2 regions of the Pseudoalteromonas sp. APAL1 genome follow, and region 1 is predicted to be linked to the other one. Evidence: predicted binding sites of a transcription regulator. Region 1 holds the regulator's gene; the other holds the start of a gene.
The links. The regulator sigma-54, encoded in region 1, starts transcription at its own class of promoters, with help from an activator protein. The targets are predictions, from matches to a motif close to GTTGGCACGNNNNTNGNNT.
Positions count from the first base shown of each region.

Region 2: the regulator sigma-54 is predicted to act here: its motif matches at 1,425-1,443, upstream of L1264_RS00675 (flagellar basal body rod protein FlgF).

Region 1 covers NZ_JAKGAW010000004.1:36,932-40,303, reverse strand. The annotation lists gene lptA (lipopolysaccharide transport periplasmic protein LptA) at 1-473, shown strand, start outside; gene lptB (LPS export ABC transporter ATP-binding protein) at 470-1,195, shown strand; gene L1264_RS03280 (RNA polymerase factor sigma-54) at 1,313-2,809, shown strand; gene hpf (ribosome hibernation promoting factor) at 2,836-3,123, shown strand; gene ptsN (PTS IIA-like nitrogen regulatory protein PtsN) at 3,127-3,372, shown strand, end outside.
Region 2 covers NZ_JAKGAW010000001.1:143,675-147,046, forward strand. The annotation lists gene flgG (flagellar basal-body rod protein FlgG) at 1-603, opposite strand, end outside; gene L1264_RS00675 (flagellar basal body rod protein FlgF) at 625-1,389, opposite strand; gene flgE (flagellar hook protein FlgE) at 1,539-2,891, opposite strand; gene L1264_RS00685 (flagellar hook assembly protein FlgD) at 2,948-3,372, opposite strand, start outside.

The sequences.
Region 1 (3,372 bases):
CCTTTTCAGGCGTAGCTGCCGAGCAGACAGGCGCACAAATTAGCATAAGCTCAGATCGCCAAACTGGTAAGCTAAAAGATGGCGTTGGTATATTTGAAGGCAATGTCGAAATTATACATGGTAACCGCCGGATCACAGCCGAACGCCTTGAAGCCCATGGTGGTGATACAGAAGGTACTGTTGAGTTAATTATCGCCACAGGTAAGCCTGCTTATTTTGAAGAAAAGCAAGCAGATGGCACGGTAATGAGCGCCAGTGCAGAAGAAGTTCGCTACGACGTAGCCAAGCGCTTCTTAACTTTAAATGGGGAAGCCGAAGTAACTCAAGCAGGCCAAAAAGTAACAGCGAAAAGCATTACTTATGATATGGCACAACAACTAATTAGCGCAGAAAAAGACGAAAACTCAACAGACCGTGTACACACAATCTTAGTGCCTGTTGACAACAAACAAGACGATAAAGGCCAACCATGAGCACATTAAAAGCAGAGCTTTTAGCAAAAAGTTATAAAGGCCGCCAAGTTGTCAAAAATGTGGGTCTTGAGGTTGAAGCGGGCAGTATCGTTGGTTTGCTTGGCCCAAATGGCGCAGGCAAAACCACCACTTTCTATATGATTGTTGGCTTAGTACCTAGCGATAAAGGCAAGATCAGCATTGATGATAATGATATTACACTTTTGCCAATGCATAGCCGAGCACGTTTAGGGATTGGTTACCTACCACAAGAGTCATCTATTTTTAGAAAGTTAACGGTTTATCAAAACCTAATGGCTATTTTAGAAACGCGTAAAGATTTAAATAAACAAGGCCGAGAAGAAACACTCAACAACTTACTTGATGAATTTAGTATTCAGCATATTCGTGATAGTCAAGGTATGGCCTTATCTGGGGGCGAGCGTCGTCGCGTAGAAATTGCTCGGGCATTAGCCGCAAACCCTAAATTTATCTTGTTAGATGAGCCTTTTGCTGGTGTTGATCCTATTTCAGTGTTAGATATAAAGAAAATTATTGAACACTTAAAAAATCGTGGTATTGGTGTATTAATCACTGACCATAATGTTAGAGAAACCCTTGATGTTTGTGAAAAAGCCTACATTGTTTCTCATGGGGAGCTAATTGCATCAGGAACACCTGAGCATGTTTTAGCTGACCAAACCGTACGCGATGTGTATCTAGGTGAGCAATTCAGGCTATAACCAATAAGCCACCATCTAGCGCATCTGCTAAACTAAATAACAATGACAATAAATCGATATAAATTTACCTGTGACTGCACAGGTGTCGATAACACATAAAAGGATTGTTAGGGATACATGAGGCAATCATTACAGCTGCGCATGGGCCAGCAACTTACAATGACTCCACAACTGCAACAAGCAATTCGCTTGCTGCAGCTTAGTACATTGGATCTCCAGCAAGAAATTCAAGAAGCACTTGATAGTAACCCTCTGCTTGAAGTGGAAGAAGCAGATTACAACGATGAAAACATTGGTAAGAACGAGCAAAAAGCTGAATCTGATGATACTCAGCTAAGTGCATCGGCCGAAGAAGCGCCGAGTGAGTACGAACAAGAAAGCAGCGATGCCCTTAACAAAGACACCGTTAGTGACGATTTAGCCATGGATGTGACATGGGATGAGTACATGAGTGCTGCCCCATCAACATCATCAGGTCCAATGCCTGAAGATGAGTCAATTTATCAGGGTGCATCGACTGAAACCCTCCATGAATACCTTATGTGGCAATTACAACTCACACCATTTAGCCCAACCGATGAAGCGATCGCTGTCGCCATCGTAGAGGCAATTGATGACTCAGGTATTTTAACTGTTAGCTGCGAAGACATAGTCGAAAGTTTTAATCAAAATAATGATGAAGAAGAAATCGAACTAGATGAAGTCGAAGCGGTCTTAAAGAGAATACAGTTGTTTGATCCAGTAGGGATTGGTGCCCGTAGCTTACAAGAGTGCTTATGTATCCAGCTTCGCCAATTCGATGCGAGTACGCCGTATTTAGCTGAAACTAAAATGGTTTTATCTGAGCATATTGAATTATTAGCAAGTCGCGACTATCGCACTTTGATGAAAAAGACTAAGCTTAAAGAAAGCGAACTAAAAGAAGTAATGACGCTGATCCACAGCTTAAACCCTAAGCCAGCTGACAGCATAGTTCGCGAAGAGTCTGAGTACGTTATACCCGATGTATCGGTTAAAAAAGTTAAAGGTCGTTGGGTCGTTGAATTAAACCCAGATTGTATGCCAAAAATTAGAGTGAATAGCCAATATGCAGCTATGTCACGCTCAGTAAAATCGAGCAGCGATAGCCAGTTTATTCGCTCTCATTTACAAGAAGCTAAATGGTTTATTAAAAGCTTAGAGAGCCGTAACGATACACTTTTAAAAGTGACCAATTGTATCGTACAGCAACAACAAGCATTTTTTGAACATGGCCCAGAAGCCATGAAACCAATGGTGCTGAACGATGTCGCAGAAATGGTCGAAATGCATGAATCGACAATTTCACGTGTTACAACACAAAAATACATGCACACCCCTCGCGGGATTTTTGAGTTGAAATATTTCTTCTCAAGCCATGTCAGCACAGAAAACGGTGGTGAGTGTTCATCAACAGCAATTCGCGCTTTGATCAAAAAGCTTATCGCTGCAGAAAACTCAGCTAAACCATTGAGTGATAGTAAAATTGCAGATATATTGGCTGAGCAAGGAATTAAAGTAGCTAGACGCACAATTGCAAAATATCGAGAGTCTCTAGCGATACCTCCGTCTAATCAGCGTAAGAGTTTGATTTAGACGTTTTACATAGAAGGAAAATGCTTATGCAACTAAATTTAACTGGTCGTCATGTAGAAATCACTGATTCATTAAGAGACTATGTAAACAGCAAGTTTGCAAAACTAGAAAGGCATTTTGACCACATTAATAATGTACATGTCATTCTAGATGTAGAAAAATTAAGCCAAAAAGCAGAAGCAACTTTACATGTAAATGGAGGCGAGCTCTTTGCCTCAACTGCACACCAAGATATGTATGCAGCCATTGACTCGCTAATCGATAAACTAGATCGTCAAGTCATTAAACACAAAGAGAAATTAGCTCGACACTAAATTATGAAACTTAGTTCACTTACTAACCAGGACTGCAGCAAAGCTGCGGTCCTTTTTAATAGCAAAAAAAGAATCCTTGAATATATCAGCGAGCTGGCTCACCAGCAGCTTCCTCATTTATCTCAACAAGACGTCCTTGATGCCTTACTCAATAGAGAAAAATTAGGCAGTACAGGTATTGGTCGTGGCATTGCTATTCCACATGGCCGCATGAGTGGTGCAGAGCAACCACAGGCATTTGTCATAGTG
Region 2 (3,372 bases), on a different contig from region 1:
TGCGCCACTTACAGCTGTTTCTGTGTATAAGTTTTGCCCCATTGGCTCAAGACCCGATGGATTGATGAAGTCTGTTATAGTGAGCTGACCAATTACCACATTTTCTGCCTGACCTGCTACACGAACAGATACTTCGCCATCTTGTGACACCGTAATTGATTGCGCATCATTTGGCACATTCATTTCAGGTTGCAACGGGAAACCCGCACCTGAAGTTACGATACGACCGTCTTCATCTGTCGTAAATTGACCATTACGTGAGTAAGCAATATTGCCGTCAGGTAGCTGTACTTCAAAAAAACCTGGGCCTGAAATCATCCAGTCCAGTGAGTTTTCGGTCGTTAACATATTACCTTGCGAAAAGTTCTTTTGGTTTGCTACAACCTTAGCGCCAGCGCCAAGCATTAAACCTGATGGCATTTCAGTATCTTGAGACGAACGACCACCTGGTTGATTAATGTTTTGATATAGTAAATCTTCAAATACGGCGCGGCTTTTTTTGTAACCGACCGTGCTGGCATTCGCGAGATTATTTGAGATCACCGAAATATCGGTTTGCTGGGCGTCAAGCCCGGTTTTACTGATCCACAATGCTGGATTCATAACTCTACCCTCTCAGTCATCTTAAACAATGCGTAACAGCTGATCTTGACGCTCATCAAGCTCTTCGGCTGTTTTCATCAATTTAACTTGTAATTCAAATTGGCGTTGGTTGCTGATCATGTCGACCATTTCATGGACTGGATTAACGTTCGACATTTCAAGCGTACCTGACAGTACTTTTACATTGGGTGAAATATCACAGAACCCACAAAGATCATTGACCAACATATCTTCTTTTGGTCTAAATAAACCGTCATTACCTTTTTCAAGCTGAGTGTTATCAGCTTCGATCACTTTTAAGCGGTCAACCACTTCTAAAAAGTTGGCAGGTGCACCTTGCGGGCGCACTTGGATCGCGCCATCTTCGCTAAACTCAACCTTCTCAATTGGCAAAGGCAAGATAATAGGCCCGCCCTCGCCAATAACTTGACGGCCATGGCTGGTGATCAATGCGCCGTCAGGTGTGATGTTTAGTGTGCCTGTTTTGGTATAAGCTTCGTTACCTGATGCATCTTGCACACTGAGCCAACCACGGTCGCTCATGGCAATATCAAGCTCTCGGCCTGTCTCAACGAATCCACCCGATTCCATATTTGAACCAGGACGCTCTTGCATCGCAAACACACGTGATGGCAAGCCTTCACCAAAAGCCTGCATGGAACGCGCTTGTGCAAAATCAGCTTTAAAGCCAGTGGTGTTAGCATTAGCAAGGTTGTTAGCCTTTAACTCAAGACCACGCAAGCTTTGCTTAGCACCAGACATGGCAATGTAGACCATTTTGTCCATAACATTGACTCACTAAAAATACGATAACTAAAGAAATGCAATAAAAGTGCCAAAGTAAAATTGACGCATAAATAGGATGGTAAAAATGAAAAAAGGCTGCCAATTGAGGGAGCAGCCTTCGTGTCGGATTAAGCTCAGAGCCGTTTAGATTAACGGATCTGTAGGATGTTTTGTTGTAGTGTTGAGTTAACTTCTAATGCACGTGAATTTGCTTGGAAATTACGTTGTGCACTGATCAAATCAACAAGTTCACTTGTTAAGTTGACGTTTGACTGCTCAAGGGCTGATGAGTTAATTGAACCTAATGTACCTGAACCTGGTTCACCGGCAATTGGCTCACCAGAGGTTAAGCTTTTCTTCCATGCCGTGTTACCCACTTGCTGTAAACCTTGTGAGTTAGAAAAGCGCACCATTGCCACTTGGCCTAAGAATGAAGTATCACCATTACTGTAAGAAGCAACGATTTTACCATCTGTACCAATATCAATACCTGATAGACGACCTACAGTCGCACCATCTTGCTCTAGCGCTTTCACTTCAAAGTTACTTGCATATTGAGTCGGTATTTTATTCGTTGTACCAGCTTCATCGCGCCAATTGATGTTTACATCATCAGGGAAACTCGCACCGTTAGATAATAAACCAGATATACCGCCTGAAGGTATTGTTAATGGATTAAACGTAGCATCTGTATTTGCAGTTCCATCAGTGCTTTGAGGTAAACCACTTGAGTCAAACTGAAAAGTTGAAATAGGCGTATATGGCGACGTAGTTTGCTCAGTACCATTAGCAGCAAACGGCTTTTCATCAAGTGTTGCAAACACTTGCCATTCATTGTCATTACCAGTCACTGCTGCGTCAGTTTTAACAAAGAAGAACTGTAAAATGTGTGGCTCACCTAAAGAATCATACACTGTTGTTGATGTTGAACTGTTATACGATGCACTTGTCTCTGGGTCAAATGGTGTAACTGCTGGCGTTAATGCACGCGAATCTAAGTTAAACGACGAATAAACATTAGTCGTAGCGCGTGGAGAACCTGATGCATCAGGAATTTGTAGCGCAGAAGATGTGCTTAAACTAACAGAAGTTGTATCACCCGTTGCTTCATCAACAGGGAAACCTTGTAAGTAGTTTCCGCTAGCATCCACAATAAAGTTGTCTTTATTCAGTTTGAACGCACCAGCACGAGTATATGTAAAATCTTGTGCACCTAGGTCATTTGCCATGGCAAAGTAGCCTTCACCAGTAATTGCTAAGTCCAGTGAGTTATTAGTGAAAGATAATGAACCTTGGTGGAATTGTTGTGCCACCATTGTAGTTCTTACGCCGTCACCATTTTTAGTTTTACCTGAGCTAAATACTGATGATGCGTACACATCAGCAAACTCAGCACGAGACTCTTTAAAGCCTGTGGTGTTAACGTTAGCAATATTGTTTGCTGTTACATCTAAGTCTTTTTGCGCGGCAGCAAGGCCGGTTAATGCAATATTGAAGCTCATAAGTCACCTCTAAAGTGTCAATCTGTAGCACTAGGCTAACTAGTTAATCTGTGTAATTAAGCGATTTCTGCAACATCAGTTAGCCTAACCGCGCCTTCTTTAGTATTAATAATAATGCCGCTAGATCCATTGATATTAACGCTTTCAATATTTTTGAAAGTCGCTAAAGGTAGACTGCTATAGTCACCATTTTGGAATCCTTCAGCTTTAACTTCGTATTCGCCTGGAGGCAAAAGCTCTCCATCGTCATTTTTACCATCCCACTCAAAACGAACTGCGCCAGCCGATTGAGCGCCCATGCTGATGGTACGTACAAGTTGACCTGACTCATCAGTAATGCGAAGCGTAAGATCTTCAACAGGCGTTTCTGCAATTGCCGAACCTTTAGCAACGTTACTACCATCAAAATCAATCGTATTTGATTCTAATAGTGCTTGTTTACCAACTAAGGTCGAAGCTTGTAATGCCGAGTTCGATGTCA